DNA from 2 places in the Beutenbergia cavernae DSM 12333 genome. Region 1 is predicted to be linked to the other one. Evidence: riboswitches for the same ligand, from Rfam matches in the RefSeq annotation. Region 1 holds a riboswitch; the other holds the start of a gene.

Region 1 (7,033 bases):
GGCCGTCGTCGTGCACTGCGAGGACACGTCGCCGAGGACTCCCACCCCGAGGCACCCGACGCCCACCGGAACCGTCACCGGGAGGCCGGCCGAGACGCCGCCCTCCCGCGTTCCCGGGTCGGCGGGCTCGGCCGGAGCAGGTGTCGCCGTCGCCGGCGCGGCACACGTGACCGACGCGTCGCCGGCCACACCCGCGCCGAGGCACCCGAGCTCGATCGGGGCCGTGACCGGAGCGTCGACGTCCACCGGACCGAGCACGTCGTCGAGCACGCCCGATCCCGCACCCGGCGCCGCCGGCTCCTCGGGAGCCGGCGCGGGAGCAGGACCGTTCGCCTCGGCCTCGGCGCGCTCCGCGGACGCGTCGCCGAGCACCCCGACGGCGATCCCCGAGACGTCCACCGGGACCGTGACCGGGGCGTCCACCGACACCTCGTCCGGGCCCGCCGCCGGCTCGGCCGGTGCGGCCGGCTCGGCCGGACCCGGTGCGGCAGCCGGCTCCTCGCAGGCCGCCGCCGCGTCGCCGACGACGCCTGCCGCTACGCAGCCGACGTCGACCGAGACGTCGATCGGGGCATTCACCGCGACATCGCCGAGCAGCGACGTCGAGTCCTCCGACTCCGCTCCGGTCGGTGCGGAATCGACGGCCACAGATGCCGCCGGCTCGGCTGCCGGCGTCTCCGACGATGCGCCGGCGTCACCCAGCACCCCGACGGCGACGTCCGAGACGTCGACGGACACGTCCACCGGCACGTCCACCGCCACGTCGTCAGCGACGACGCCGACGACGTCGTCCACGAGCTCGGCGACGGGTGCGGAGTCGGCCGTCGGCGCAGCCTCGACCGCCTGCGGCCCAGCGACGACCTCCGGCATGACCGGGACCACCTGGAGGGGCTCGTCGGCGGGCTCGGCCGCCGCGTCGCCGAGCACCCCGACGGCGACGTCGGAGACGCCGACGGACACGTCGATCGGCGCGTCCACGCCGATCGACTCGAGCAGGCCGGACTCGGCGGCACTGGCCGCCCCGGCCCCGGCGACCACGAGGCCGCCCGTACAGAGCGCGATGCGCAGCGCTCTCTTCACGAACACATGCATGGGTTTCTCCTGCCGTGATACCTGGGAGCGCCCGGAGGCGCGGGGACTCGGTCCGGCACGCGTGCGCCGGCGAGCCGCGTCAGGCAGGAGAGACGAGCACCTCGAACGCCGGGGCGGACGGGAGGGTGGTGTCGCGCAGCCGAGCGACGCCGAGCAGCAGGAAGGTGACCGTGGCGAGAGCGGCGACGACGGCGAGGTCGCGGGCTCCCCCGGATGACGAGGCGGGGGCCCCGGTCGTCGCGGCGGGAACCTGCTCGTCGCCGGGGCCGCGCACCGGGGCGCCGTCGTCCCCGGACGCACTCGACACCTGCTGAGCAGCCGCGGCGAGCGGCGGGAGGAGGACTCCCGGCGGTGCCGTCGTGCCGGACGTCCCGACGCCGGGGCGTGCGATCGGGACGGACGCGGCGGTGGCGTCGCCACGGGCGGCGGGGCCTGGTGGAGCCCCGGGCGGCGCAGAGCTCTCCCGGGAGGGTGGGTCGCTCGCCGCGGGAACGACGCCGGGCAGCACCGGCTCGAGCACCGGCAGCACGGGGCGCAGGATCGGATCGAGCGCTCCGCCCGTCACCGGGGGCAGGGCGTGGACGATCGGGACGACGACGTCGCCGAGCACCGGCGCCAGCGGTCCCAGCACCTCACCCAGGACCGGGCCGAGCGACCCGCCGACCTCCACGAGCGTCGGGCGCAGCGCCCGTGCGAGGACGTCGACGACGGGCTCGGTCACCGGGTCGAGCGCGTCGAGCACGGGAGCTGTGGCGGGCGCGAGCGACTCGACGGCGCGCGCGGCGGCCCCGCCGAGGTCGGCGGTCGGCGTGTCGCGACCGGGTCGCTCACCTGGGGAAGCGGGCGCGGCGGGCGCAGCGGGGTCGGTGGGCTCGGGGGCACGCGGAGCGTCGTCGACGACGGGAGGCAGCGGCTGCGGCACAGGGGTCACCGGCTCGGGCGCTGCCGGCTCCGGGGCGACGCCGGCAGGTGCGATCGCGTCGATCACCGGGGCGACGACGTCGTCCACCACCTGTTCGACGACGGGGGCGACGGCGTCCTCCACGACGGGCGCGACGACGTCGTCCACGATCCCCTCGAGCAGGCCGGTCGCGGCGGCCGGGCCGTCGGCACCGGCGCTCAGGGCCGGCGCCTCGGACGCGACGGGTTCCGCCTGCGCTGCGCTCGCCGCGACGAGCACCCCGAGCCCGGCGCCACCGACGACGATCGCACCCCGCAGGAGCCACCGCCGCACGACCCGTGCGGGTCGTGCGGGCTCGTGCCCGGTGCCGGTCATCGTCCCTCCCCGCTGGGAACGCCTCGTCGTGAGCTCGTGCAGGCACCGTCACATCCGTCCGGGGCTTGCGCAACCGGAGAGCCCGCTGGCACCCGGGCGGCGATCCGTGGCATCCTCGGCGTAGGTCATGAGCGCCAGCGCCAAGCCCCGGCTCGCTGGCCGGCAACCCTCCTCCGCGGTGGGGTGCCCCGGGTGACGACCTGGCGGACGTCGAGGTGACGCCCGCAAGCGCGGACCCTCACCGGGTCCACGGACCCAGGAGGCCTCACCATGAGCACGTCCCCGCTCGCCCCGATCGTCGGTCTCGACTCGCGCGTCCCGATCGTCACGCCGGACACCTCTGCCGGCGCAGGCGCGGCCCCGCGCACCGTGCGGTACGCCAACCTCGACTACGCGGCCTCCGCCCCGGCGCTCGCCGCCGTCGCGGAGGCAGTCACCCGTGCGCTCCCCCTCTATGCCTCCGTGCACCGCGGCGCCGGCTACCTGTCGCAGGTCTCGACGGCGCTGTACGAGGCGTCCCGGACGGCGATCGGCACGTTCGTCGGGGCGCGCACCGACGACGTCGTCGTCATCACCCGCAACACCACGGACGCGCTCAACCTGCTCGCCGGGTGCGTGCCCGAGGGCGGCACGGTGCTCGTGCTCGACCTCGAGCACCACGCCAACCTGCTCCCCTGGCAGCGCTCGGCCGGCGGCGCCGACGTCCTCGCGCTGCGACCCACCGTCGCCGAGACGCTGCGGACGCTCACGAGCGCGCTCGCCACGCGCAACTACACGCTGCTCGCCGTCACCGGCGCGTCGAACGTGACGGGCGAGGCGCTGCCGATCGACGACGTCGTCGAGCTCGCCCACGCGGCGGGCGTGCGGGTCGTCGTCGACGGCGCCCAGCTGCTGCCGCACCGGGCGTTCTCGCTCGCCTCCTCGGGCGCCGACTACGTCACGCTCTCCGGCCACAAGCTCTACGCGCCGTACGGCGCGGGGGCGCTCGTGGGTCGGCGCGACTGGCTCGACGCCGGCCGCCCGTACCTGGCCGGGGGCGGCGCCGTGACGAACGTGACGGCGTCGTCCACCACGTGGGAGCCGGCGCCGCAGCGGCACGAGGGCGGCAGCCCGAACGTCATCGGGGCGCTCGCCCTCGGCGTGGCCGCGCGGGAGCTGACAGCGATCGGCGACGACGCCCTCCGCGCGCACGACGCCGAGCTGCGCACGCGGCTGGTGGCCGGACTCGAGGAGCTCGACGGCGTCCGGACCGTCGCGCTGTGGTCGGACAGCGCGGAGGCGGTCGGCGAGCCGGTGGGCGTGGTGACGTTCGCGCTGCCCGGGCACGACCCGGGGCTCGTCGCCGCGTACCTGTCCGCCGAGCACGGCGTCGGCGTACGCGACGGTCGGTTCTGCGCGCACCCGCTGCTGTCCCGGCTCGACCTCGACGCCGGGGCGCTGCGCGCGTCGATCGGGCTGGGGACCACTGCCGACGACGTCGACCGGCTGCTCGCCGGCGTCCGCGCCTACCTCGACGAGGGACCGGGCGCGGAGTACGTCGTGGTGAACGGGCGGTGGCAGCCGGCGGCGGACCAGCGAGTCCTGCCCGAGGCGGTGTCGCTGCTGGCGGCGCTCGGGGCCGACGCGACGGCGCCCGCCGTCCTGGCCACGGCCGCGGCGGGCGTGGGTTGCGGGCCCGCCCCCGAGCCTGCGACGCACGCCGCGACCCACGCGCTGGCGTCCACCCCCGCCTGAGCCGGCGGCCCTGCTCGCGCCGACCCGCGCTGGCGCCGACCCCGGCCGCCTACCCCTCCGCCGAGTGCGTGCTCTCTCCCGCCGACACGCCGTCGAACCCGGGAGGATCCACGCACTCGGCGACGGGCTGTCGACCACTCCGGCGAACGAGCCGCCGAGGCGTGACGGAGGGCACGTCCACGCCCACGAGCGCGACCCTTCGCGGCCAATAGGCTGAGCCACATGGCAACTCACTACGACGTCGTCGTCCTCGGTGCGGGCCCCGGTGGCTACGTCGCCGCGATCCGCGCGGCCCAGCTCGGGAAGTCCGTGGCGGTCGTCGAGAAGAAGTACTGGGGCGGCGTCTGCCTCAACGTCGGCTGCATCCCGTCCAAGGCGCTGCTGAAGAACGCCGACCTCGCGCACACGCTGAACCGTGAGAAGGCGAAGTACGGCATCGAGGGCGACGCCACGATGGCGTACGGCCCCACGCACGCGCGCAGCCGCCAGGTGTCGGCCGGCATCGTCAAGGGCGTCCACTTCCTGATGAAGAAGAACAAGATCACGGAGATCGACGGCTGGGGCACGCTCACCGGGCCGAAGGCGATGGACGTCGCCCTGAACGACGGCGCCACCGAGCAGCTCACGTACGACGACCTCATCCTCGCGACCGGGTCCGTCACGAGGATGCTGCCCGGCGTCGAGGTGAGCGAGAACGTCGTCACCTACGAGGAGCAGATCCTCGACGCCGACCTGCCCGGCTCGATCATCATCGCCGGGTCCGGCGCGATCGGTGTCGAGTTCGCGTACGTGATGGCGAACTTCGGGGTGGACGTCACGATCGTCGAGTTCCTCGACCGCATGGTCCCGCTGGAGGACCCGGACGTCTCGAAGGAGCTGGCCAAGCACTACAAGAAGCTCGGCGTGAAGGTCCTCACGGGCACGAAGGTCGAGTCCGTGGAGGACACCGGCAGCGGGGTCAAGGTCACGGTGTCGGCGAACGGTGAGCAGCAGGTGCTGGAGGCCGACCGGCTGCTCTCGGCGATCGGGTTCGCGCCGCGCACGGCCGGGTTCGGGCTCGAGGCCGTCGGCGTCAAGCTCACCGATCGCGGCGCCGTCGAGATCGACGACTACATGCGCACGAACGTGCCGGGCATCTACGCGATCGGCGACGTGACGGCGAAGCTGATGCTCGCGCACGTGGCCGAGGCGCAGGGCATCGTCGCGGCCGAGACGATCGCCGGGGCCGAGACCATGCCGATCGACTACCGGTTCATCCCGCGCGCCACCTACTGCCACCCGCAGATCGGCTCGATGGGCCTCACCGAGCAGCAGGCGAAGGACGCCGGCCACGAGATCAAGGTCGCGCAGTTCCCGTTCAGCGCGAACGGTAAGGCGCAGGGCCTGGGCGACGGGATCGGCTTCGTCAAGATCGTCGCCGACGCGGAGCACAACGAGATCCTCGGCGCGCACATGATCGGCCCGGACGTCACGGAGCTGCTGCCGGCGATCAACACCGCGCAGACGTGGGACCTCACGGCCGACGAGATGTCCCGCGTCGTGTTCGCGCACCCGACGCTGGGCGAGGCCGTCAAGGAGGCCTTCCACGGCATCACGGGGCACATGATCAACCTCTGAGGCGTTCGCCTCGCGTCTGCGGGGAGGATCGTTGCGCCCTGCCAGCAGCGATCCTTCCCGTTGCCGTGTTCGGGCGCCGGCGGCGCCCAGCGCACGACCCGTCGGCACATCCGGGCCTGCCGCGAGCGCTCGACCGCGCCCCGGACCTTGGCCGGGCAGCACTGGCGAGACGAAGGTTCTCGGGCCACCGAGTCAGGGGCCGAGAACGGAGAGCGGTACGACCGTGACGCCGTCGTCGCGGCGCACCGTGAAGCGCCCACCGTTGATGACGACGAGGGCGGCGGGCTCTCCGTGCTTCCTGGTGTCCACCTTGCTCGCGAAGGCCTTGAGGGATTCTGCGGCGGCGTCCGTAGCGCCCTCCCCTAGCTTGAACTCGAACGCCGCCCACGTGCCGTTCGGGAGCTCGAGGATCGCGTCGATCTCCTTGTTGGCCTGCGTGTCGCGCCAGGAGGACAGCGTCGCTCCGAGGGGCTGAGAGTAGATCCGCAGGTCGCGCAGTGCCATCGACTCGAAGTGGAAGCCGGCCGCGTTGAGATCCGCGAGCAGGTCGGCCGGGCCGACGCCGAGTGCGGCCGTCCCGATCGACGGGTCCACGAAGTGGTGCACCGGCGTCGTGCGGAGCCGGGTGCGCGAACGCATGTGGGGTCGCCACGCCGGCAGTGGCTCGAGCACCATCAGCCTCTCGAGTGCGTCGAGGTAGTTGTTGAGGGTCTCCGAGGCGATCGGGCCGGTCGCGCCGCCCACCTCGACCTCCAGGGCGGACCGGTTCAGCGGTGTCCCGACCGCCCGCGCGAGGGACGCAAGCAGGCGAGCGATGTTTCCCGGGTTCCTGCGCGGTCCGAGACGCGGGACGTCGACCTCGGCGAGGTTGCGCAGGTAGTCCGTGAGCCAATCGCGCGCGTCCGTCCAGTCCCAGTCGGTGATCTCGGGCCAGCCGCCGACGACGATCCGCTCGAGGAGCTGCGGCACGGTGAGCGTGTTCGTGGTGCCGGTGACTCGTTCGCCATCAAGTAGGGCGGCGACGCCGACCGAGCCGTCCGAGTGGCCGGACTCGAACAGGGACATCGGTCGCATGCGCAGGCGCCCGATCCGCCCGGCGCCCGAGTGCATCCGGGTGTCGTCTCGTGGCGTTGCGGACCCGGTGAGCAGGTACAAGCCCTTGCGGCGGTGGTCGTCGACCGCACGCCGGACCAGGTTCCACAGGTCCGGCGTCTCCTGCCACTCGTCGAACAGGATCGGGGTCGGGTACTCGAACAGCTGCTCCGGCACAGTCTCCAGGGCCGCTCGTGCCACCCGGTCGACGTCGAGCCGCAG
Region 2 (7,033 bases), 310 kb from region 1:
GTGCACCCGACGGCGCCGCTGCGCGCGCGGATGCACCAGTGGAGCGCCGACCTCGGGGCGGTCACCGACGCGTGCCGGGCGACGCCGGGCGTGATCGTCGGCGGGGACCTCAACGCGACGGTGGACCACGCCCCGCTGCGCCACCTCGACCCGTGCGCGTCGGCGGCCGTCCTCGCGGGGTCGGGCGCCGTCTCGACGTGGCCGACGTCGCAGCCGTCCCGCCTCGGCACCACCATCGACCACGTCCTCGTCGACACGCGAGCGTGGGACGTGGCGGCCGTGAGCGTCGTCGCGGCCGGTGGGAGCGACCACCGTGGCGTCGTCGTCCACCTCGTGCCCACGGGCTGAGACGCCCCGGCCACCCGGAATGCGCGCGCGTCCGGCAGGCGTTGCGCCCTCATGGCCACCCCTGCGCCGATCGCGCACCTCGTGGAGTCCACCCCGTCTCGCAGCGGCAGGATCCCCGCCGCCCTCGTCCTCCTCCTCTCGGCGCTGACCGCCGTCGGCCCGCTGACCATCGACCTCTACCTCGCCGCGTTCCCCGACATCGCCACGGAGCTCGGCACGTCCGCCGCCACCGTTCAGCTGACGATGACGACGACGCTCATCGGGCTGGCCCTCGGGCAGCTCGTCATCGGATCGGTGTCGGACGCGCTCGGCCGCCGCCGCCCGCTCCTCGCCGCGTTCGCGCTCTACGCGGTCGTCTCGATCGCGATCGCGTTCGTGTCGTCGATCGGGGCGCTCGCCGCGCTGCGCGGCGTGCAGGGCTTCGCGGCGTCCGCGGGCATGGTCATGTCGATGGCGATCGTGCGCGACCGGTTCTCCGGCCCCCGCGTCGCGAAGGTCATCGCGCGCCTCATGCTCGTGGTCGGCGTCGCGCCGATCCTCGCGCCCACGCTCGGCGCCCAGATCCTCCGCTTCGGCGACTGGCGCACGATGTTCTTCGTGCTCGCCGGCGTCGGCGCCGCGCTCCTGGTGCTCGTGGCCCTGTTCCTGCGGGAGTCCCTGCCGGCGCAGTACCGGCGGACCGGCGGGCTCGGGCCGGCGCTCGCCTCCTACGGCTCGCTGCTGCGGGACCGCTCGTTCGTGGCGCTCGCGCTGCTCGCCGGCTTCTACATGGCGGCGATGTTCACGTACGTCTCGACGTCCACGTTCGTGTTCCAGGAGGGGTACGGGCTCACCGCGCAGCAGTTCGCGCTGGTCTTCGGTGCCGGCGCGATCGCCGTCACCGCCGGGTCGCAGATCAATGGGGCGCTCGCGGGGCGGGTGACGCCGGAGCGGATCCTGTCCGTGGTGGTGCCGACCGGCGTCGTCCTGTCCTTGCTGCTCGTGGTGGTCGCCGCGACCGCCGGGCGCACGGTCGACGGTCTCCTGCCGTTGGTCGGGGTCCTCGTGCTCGTGCTCGGCACGGCCGGCTTCGTCATGCCGTCGGTGCCCGCGATCGCGCTCGAGCGCAACGCGCACCAGGCCGGGAGCGCGGCAGCCCTGCTGGGCGCGTCGCAGTTCGGCGTCGGGGCGGCGATCGCCCCCGTCACCGGCTTGTTCGGCGAGGGCGACGCCCTGACGATGGCGCTCGTCATGAGCGGCACGATCCTCGTGGCCGCGGGGCTGCTCCTGGTCGTGGCGCGGGGATGGACGCGTGAGGCGCGGGCCATCCCCGCGCCGGCGCCGGCGTCCGACGGCGTCCCGTCACCGGCCGTTGCGGTCGCCGAGGCGGAGGCGGCGGTCGTCGCCGAGACCGCCTGACGCGGCCGCACCCACCAACGCGCCGTCAGTGGGTGCGTCTGGTGACCTATGTGGTCACCAGACGCACCCAGCGAGGCGGCCGCCCGGAGCGGACAGGGCAGGATCGCTCGGGCGGGGGAGGCGGGGCGACCGGCCGGTACGGAACCATGGGTGCGTGCCCGACCCCGATCTCGCGAGACCCGCGCCGCCGTCGTCCGGCGGTGACGGCGGCACCGGCGCGCGCGCGAGCGTCGTGGTCCGTGCGGGCGTCTACCTCGTGCTGGGCGGCGTGGTGGCCGCCGCGTACGCCGTGCTCGGGGTGGGGCTGTGGCAGCTCGTCGACGCCGCGCCCCAGGTGCCGCTCCCGATGACCGTGGCGATCGCCGTCGTCGCCGTACCGCTCGGCGCCCTCCCGCCGTTCCTCGCGCCGATCCGCGAGCTCGAGACCGCTGCCGCGCGATCGCTGCTGGGGGCCGGCGTCGACGACGTCCCCGCGCCGCCGGGAGGGCAGCTGCGCCCGGACGACCGTGCCCGCGCCGCGGCGTTCTTCGGCGCGCACCTCATCCTCGGCGGCGCGATCCTCGTCGGCCTGCTCGCCGGCCTGCCGACGGCGGTCGGGCTGCTCGGCGCCGCGCTCGGCGTCCCGTCCGACGGGATCCAGCTCGTGCCGGGCGAGAGCACGGCAGCGGCGCTCGGCCCGTGGGCGATCCCGGTGGCCCTCGCCATCCTCGTCGCCCTGCCCCTGGGGACGGCGCTCGCGGGCTCGATCATGCGTGCTCTCGCTCCGCCGTTGCTCGGTCCGGGGCCGGAGCAACGGGCGGCGGCGGAACGCGCGCGCATCGCCGCGCTCGCGGAGCGGAACCGGCTCGCGCGCGAGCTGCACGACAGCGTCGGGCACGCGCTCACCGTGACCACGCTGCAGGCGACGGCCGCCGAGCGCCTGCTCTCGCGCGACCCGGACGCCGTCCGCGAGGCGCTCCGCGCGATCCAGGACACGGGCCGGTCCGCCCTCGCGGACCTCGACCACGCGCTCGGCCTCCTGCGCTCCGACGACGCCGCCGCGCGGCCCGCCCGGGCGCCGGACCGCACGCTCGACGACCTGCCCCGGCTCGTCGCGGAGTCCGCCGCCGCCGGCCACACGCTGGGCGTCGACGGCGACGTCCCGCCCGGCCTGCCGGGCGTCGTCTCGCGCGAGGCGTACGCGATCGTCGCCGAGGCGGCCGTCAACGCGTGGCGGCACGGGTCCGGGCCGGCCCGCGTGCGCCTCGACGCCAGCGACAGCGTCCTCGGCCTCGAGATCGCGAACCCCGTGCCGACGACGTCGGGTGCCGGGCGTGCGGACCGGGCCGGGCGCGGCGTCGTCGGCATGCGGGAACGCGCGCACGTCGTCGGCGGCACGCTCGAGGCCGGCGCGTCGGACGCGCCCGACGGCGCGACCTGGGTCGTGCGCGCGAGACTTCCGTGGAGGAGAGCCGATGACTGAGCAGGTGCGGGTCGCCGTCGTCGACGACGAGCCGTTGGTGCGGGCGGGACTCGCGGCGATCGTGGACGCCGAGCCCGACCTCGGCGTCGTGGGCGAGGCGGGCGACGGCGCCGACGTGCGCGACCTGGTCGCGCGGACCCGGCCCGACGTCGTGCTCATGGACGTCCGGATGCCGGCGCTCGACGGGATCGCGGCCACGGCGGCCCTCACCCGCGACGCGGACGCCCCGCGCGTGCTGGTCGTCACCACGTTCGAGAACGACGACTACGTGCTCGACGCCCTGCGCGCCGGCGCGAGCGGGTTCCTGCTCAAGCGCGCCCACCCGGACCGCATCGTCGAGGCCATCCGGGTCGTCGCGCGCGGCGACGCCGTGCTGTTCCCGGAGGCGGTCCGGCGTCTCGTGGCGGCGTCGCCGGCGGGTGCGACGCCGTCGCCCGCCGACGGTCCGCACGGCGCAGCCATCGGCCGGCTCACGGAGCGGGAGGAGGAGGTGCTGCGGCTCGTCGCGGCCGGGATGACGAACGCGGAGATCGCCGCGCAGCTGTGGCTCGGCGTCGAGACGGTGAAGACCCACGTGGGCAACGTGCTCGCGAAGCTCGGGGCGCGCGACCGGCTGCAGGCGGCCATCGTCGCGTACGAGTCCGGGTTCGTCGTGCCCGGCGCCTAGGCTCGGTGCCATGGCCGACCCGGCGGTGCCGCAAGGGATCGAGGTGCGCCTCGCGCGCGACGACGAGCTCGAGCAGGTCGTGCGCCTGCGCTGGCGCTGGTCGAGCGAGCGCGGCACTCCCGTGGTGGCCGAGAGCGACCACGTGGCCGCCGCGGCGGCCTGGGCGCGTGAGCACCGCGACACCCACCTCCCGCACATCGCGCTCGATGACGGCGGCGTCGTCGTCGGCATGGCCTGGCTGGCGCTCACGCCCCGTGTGCCGGGCGTCGGGCAGCTGCAGCGCACGTCCGGCGACCTGCAGTCCTGCTACGTCGTGCCGGAGCGACGCGGCGCGGGGATCGGCGGTGCGCTGACGCGTGCGGTGCTGGCGACGGCGCTTGAGCGCGGCGCCGAGCACGTCACGGTGCACGCCTCGCCGTCGTCCGTGCGGATGTACGCGCGGCACGGGTTCGCCCACAGCGACCGGCTGCTGTGGGCGGAGGCCGCGATCGCGGAGGCCTGAGCCGCTGCCGCGCGGACGCCTCTAGGTCCGCTCCCCGCCATCCGTTACACTCGCTCCACCATCCAGAGCGGCCGAGAGTCCTGGCTCGACGACGCCGCAGCAACCCCCCAACGGAAGCCTCCCGAGGGGAAGGGTGCTAACGCCAGGTCCGATGGAGAGACCATGCAGGCACGTGCGTACCCGCATCGCCCGGCGAGGAGCCGGCGATGACGACGTCGACGCTGTACACCCCGGCACGCCCGACGATCTCGTTCGAGCTCTACCCGCCGCGCACGCCCGCCGGTGAGGAGCGCGCCTGGGAGACGGTCGAGGCGCTCGTCGGCGCGGATCCCGACTACTTCTCCGTGACGTACGGCGCGTCGGGCAGCACCGCGACGGCGTCGCAGTCGCTCGTGCGGCGCATCCTCACCGAGACGGACGTGCCCGCCGTCGCGCACCTCACCTGCGTCGGGCTGTCCCGTGAGCACGCGCGGGACGTCGTCGGGGGATTCCTCGACGACGGCGTCCGCGACTTCCTCGCCCTCCGCGGCGACCCGCCGGCGGGCAACCCCGACTGGAGACCGGCCCCTGGTGGCCTGGCGCGCGCGTGCGACCTCGTGGCGCTCATCCGCGACCTCGAGGACGAGCGGTTCGCCGGGAACGCGCACGCCGACGTCGCGAACCGCCTGTCGATCGCCGTCGCCGCGTACCCGGGGATGCAGGAGCACCCGGGGGCGGAGTTCCGCGTGCGCGACTGCGACCTGGAGGCGCTCGTCGCCAAGCAGCGGTGCGGCGCGGACTACGCGATCACGCAGGTCTTCTTCGACGTCCGGGCGTACACCGCCCTAGTGGACGCCGCCCGGGGCGCGGGCGTGCGGATCCCGCTCGTGCCCGGCGTCCTGCCCCTCACCGACCCCCGCCGGATCCGGCGGCTCTGCGAGCTCAACGCCATCCCGCTGCCCGCCGAGCTGCTCGCGCGACTCGACGCGGCCGACGACGAGGAGCGCGTCGCGATCGGGCTGACGGCGACGCTCGCGCTGGTGGCCGACCTGCTCGCCGCCGGCGCCCCCGGGATCCACCTGTACACGTTCAACCGCGCGGAGGCCTCCCTCGCCGTGCTCGAGCACGCCTTCGGTCGCGTGCCGGGCGCGGCCCGGCCCGGGTCGGCCGCTCCGCCGTCCCCCGATCACGCCGCACCACAGGCCCTCGTGGCCGCCCTTCCGAGACGAGGAAACGCATGACCCAGCACCTGTCCCAGCCCGAGTTCCCCGCCGCGACCGTCCTCGGCTACCCCCGGATCGGCCCGCACCGCGAGCTCAAGAAGGCCGTCGAGTCGTTCTGGGCCGGGCGCACCGACGCACATGCGCTCGAGGCGACGGCGTCGGACCTGCGCGCTCGGACCCGCTCGCACCTGGCAGCGCTCGGCCTCGGTGCCGACGACGCGTCGGTGCCGCTCGACTTCTCGTACTACGACCAGGTGCTCGACGCCGCGCTGGCGATCGGTGCCGTGCCCGAGCGGTTCACCGACCTCGTGGGCGACGACGGCACGGTGGACCTCGCCGGCTACTTCACCATCGCGCGCGGCGAGGGCGACCGGGCGCCGCTCGAGATGACGAAGTGGTTCGACTCGAACTACCACTACCTCGTGCCGGAGATCGGGCCGGCCACGCCGATCCGGTTCGTCGGCCGGCGGCGGGTCCAGGAGTTCACCGAGGCGCTGAACGCCGGGGTGCGCACGCGTCCCGTGCTCGTCGGACCCGTGACCTTCCTCCTCCTCAGCAAGGCGGCCGACGGCGCTCCCGCCGGCTTCTCGCCGCTCGACCGGCTGGACGACGTCGTCGCCGCCTATGCGGAGCTGCTCGCCGCGCTCGCGGCGGCCGGGGCGCCGTGGGTCCAGCTCGACGAGCCGGCGCTCACCTCCGACACGTGGGACGTGCCGCGCGACGAGGTGAAGGCGGCGGTGGCGCGTGCCTACGGGACGCTCGCTGCGCCGTCGTCCTCGCGGCCCGCGCTGTTCGTCGCGACGCCGTACGCGCGCCTCGGCTGCGCGATCCGCGAGCTCGCCGCGAGCGGTGTCGAGGCGATCGGCGTGGACCTCGTGCGGGGCTCCGCCCCGGACGAGGACGTCGCCGGGATCGAGAACGTGACCCTCGTCGGCGGCGTCGTCGACGGGCACAACATCTGGCGCACCGACCTCGACGCCGCCGCCGAGAAGCTCGCCGCGCTCGAGGGGGTGGGCGCCGCCCGGGTGACGACCTCGACATCGACGTCGTTGTTCCACGTGCCGCACACGCTCGACGACGAGCCGAACCTCGACCCGACGCTCAAGAGCTGGCTGGCGTTCGCCGACGAGAAGGTGGGCGAGGTCCTCGCTCTCGCCGCCGGTCCCGACGGCGCGCCGGAGGCGTTCGCGGCGTCCCGCGAGGTCCGCTCGACGCGGCCGACGACGGCCGGCGTGCGGCGTCCGGAGGTCCGCGAGCGGCTCGCGGCGCTCACCGAGGCCGACTTCCACCGCGCCGCGTACGACGCGCGGGTCGCTGCCCAGGACGCCGTTCTCGACCTCCCGCCGCTGCCGACGACGACGATCGGCTCGTTCCCGCAGACCGCCGAGATCCGCCGGGCGCGGGCCGCGCACCGACGCGGCGAGCTGACCGACGCGCAGTACGCGGAGGAGATG

Evidence for each region. Region 1 has a riboswitch for S-adenosylmethionine ahead of BCAV_RS02560 (aminotransferase class V-fold PLP-dependent enzyme). Riboswitches for the same ligand answer to the same signal wherever they lie in the genome.
Region 2: it holds a riboswitch for S-adenosylmethionine, as region 1 does, so the genes downstream of both, BCAV_RS01195 (methylenetetrahydrofolate reductase) here and BCAV_RS02560 (aminotransferase class V-fold PLP-dependent enzyme) in region 1, are expected to answer to the same signal.

The regions. Positions count from the first base shown of each region.
Region 1 is NC_012669.1:562,013-569,045, reverse strand. It holds gene BCAV_RS02570 (hypothetical protein) at 1-1,092, opposite strand, end outside; gene BCAV_RS02565 (hypothetical protein) at 1,172-2,368, opposite strand; SAM riboswitch class IV at 2,492-2,605, shown strand; gene BCAV_RS02560 (aminotransferase class V-fold PLP-dependent enzyme) at 2,639-4,102, shown strand; gene lpdA (dihydrolipoyl dehydrogenase) at 4,325-5,719, shown strand; gene BCAV_RS02550 (ATP-binding protein) at 5,912-7,033, opposite strand, start outside.
Region 2 is NC_012669.1:254,457-261,489, forward strand. It holds gene BCAV_RS01170 (endonuclease/exonuclease/phosphatase family protein) at 1-348, shown strand, start outside; gene BCAV_RS01175 (multidrug effflux MFS transporter) at 400-1,746, shown strand; gene BCAV_RS01180 (sensor histidine kinase) at 1,901-3,208, shown strand; gene BCAV_RS01185 (response regulator) at 3,201-3,875, shown strand; gene BCAV_RS01190 (GNAT family N-acetyltransferase) at 3,886-4,377, shown strand; SAM riboswitch class I at 4,433-4,535, shown strand; gene BCAV_RS01195 (methylenetetrahydrofolate reductase) at 4,584-5,597, shown strand; gene metE (5-methyltetrahydropteroyltriglutamate--homocysteine S-methyltransferase) at 5,594-7,033, shown strand, end outside.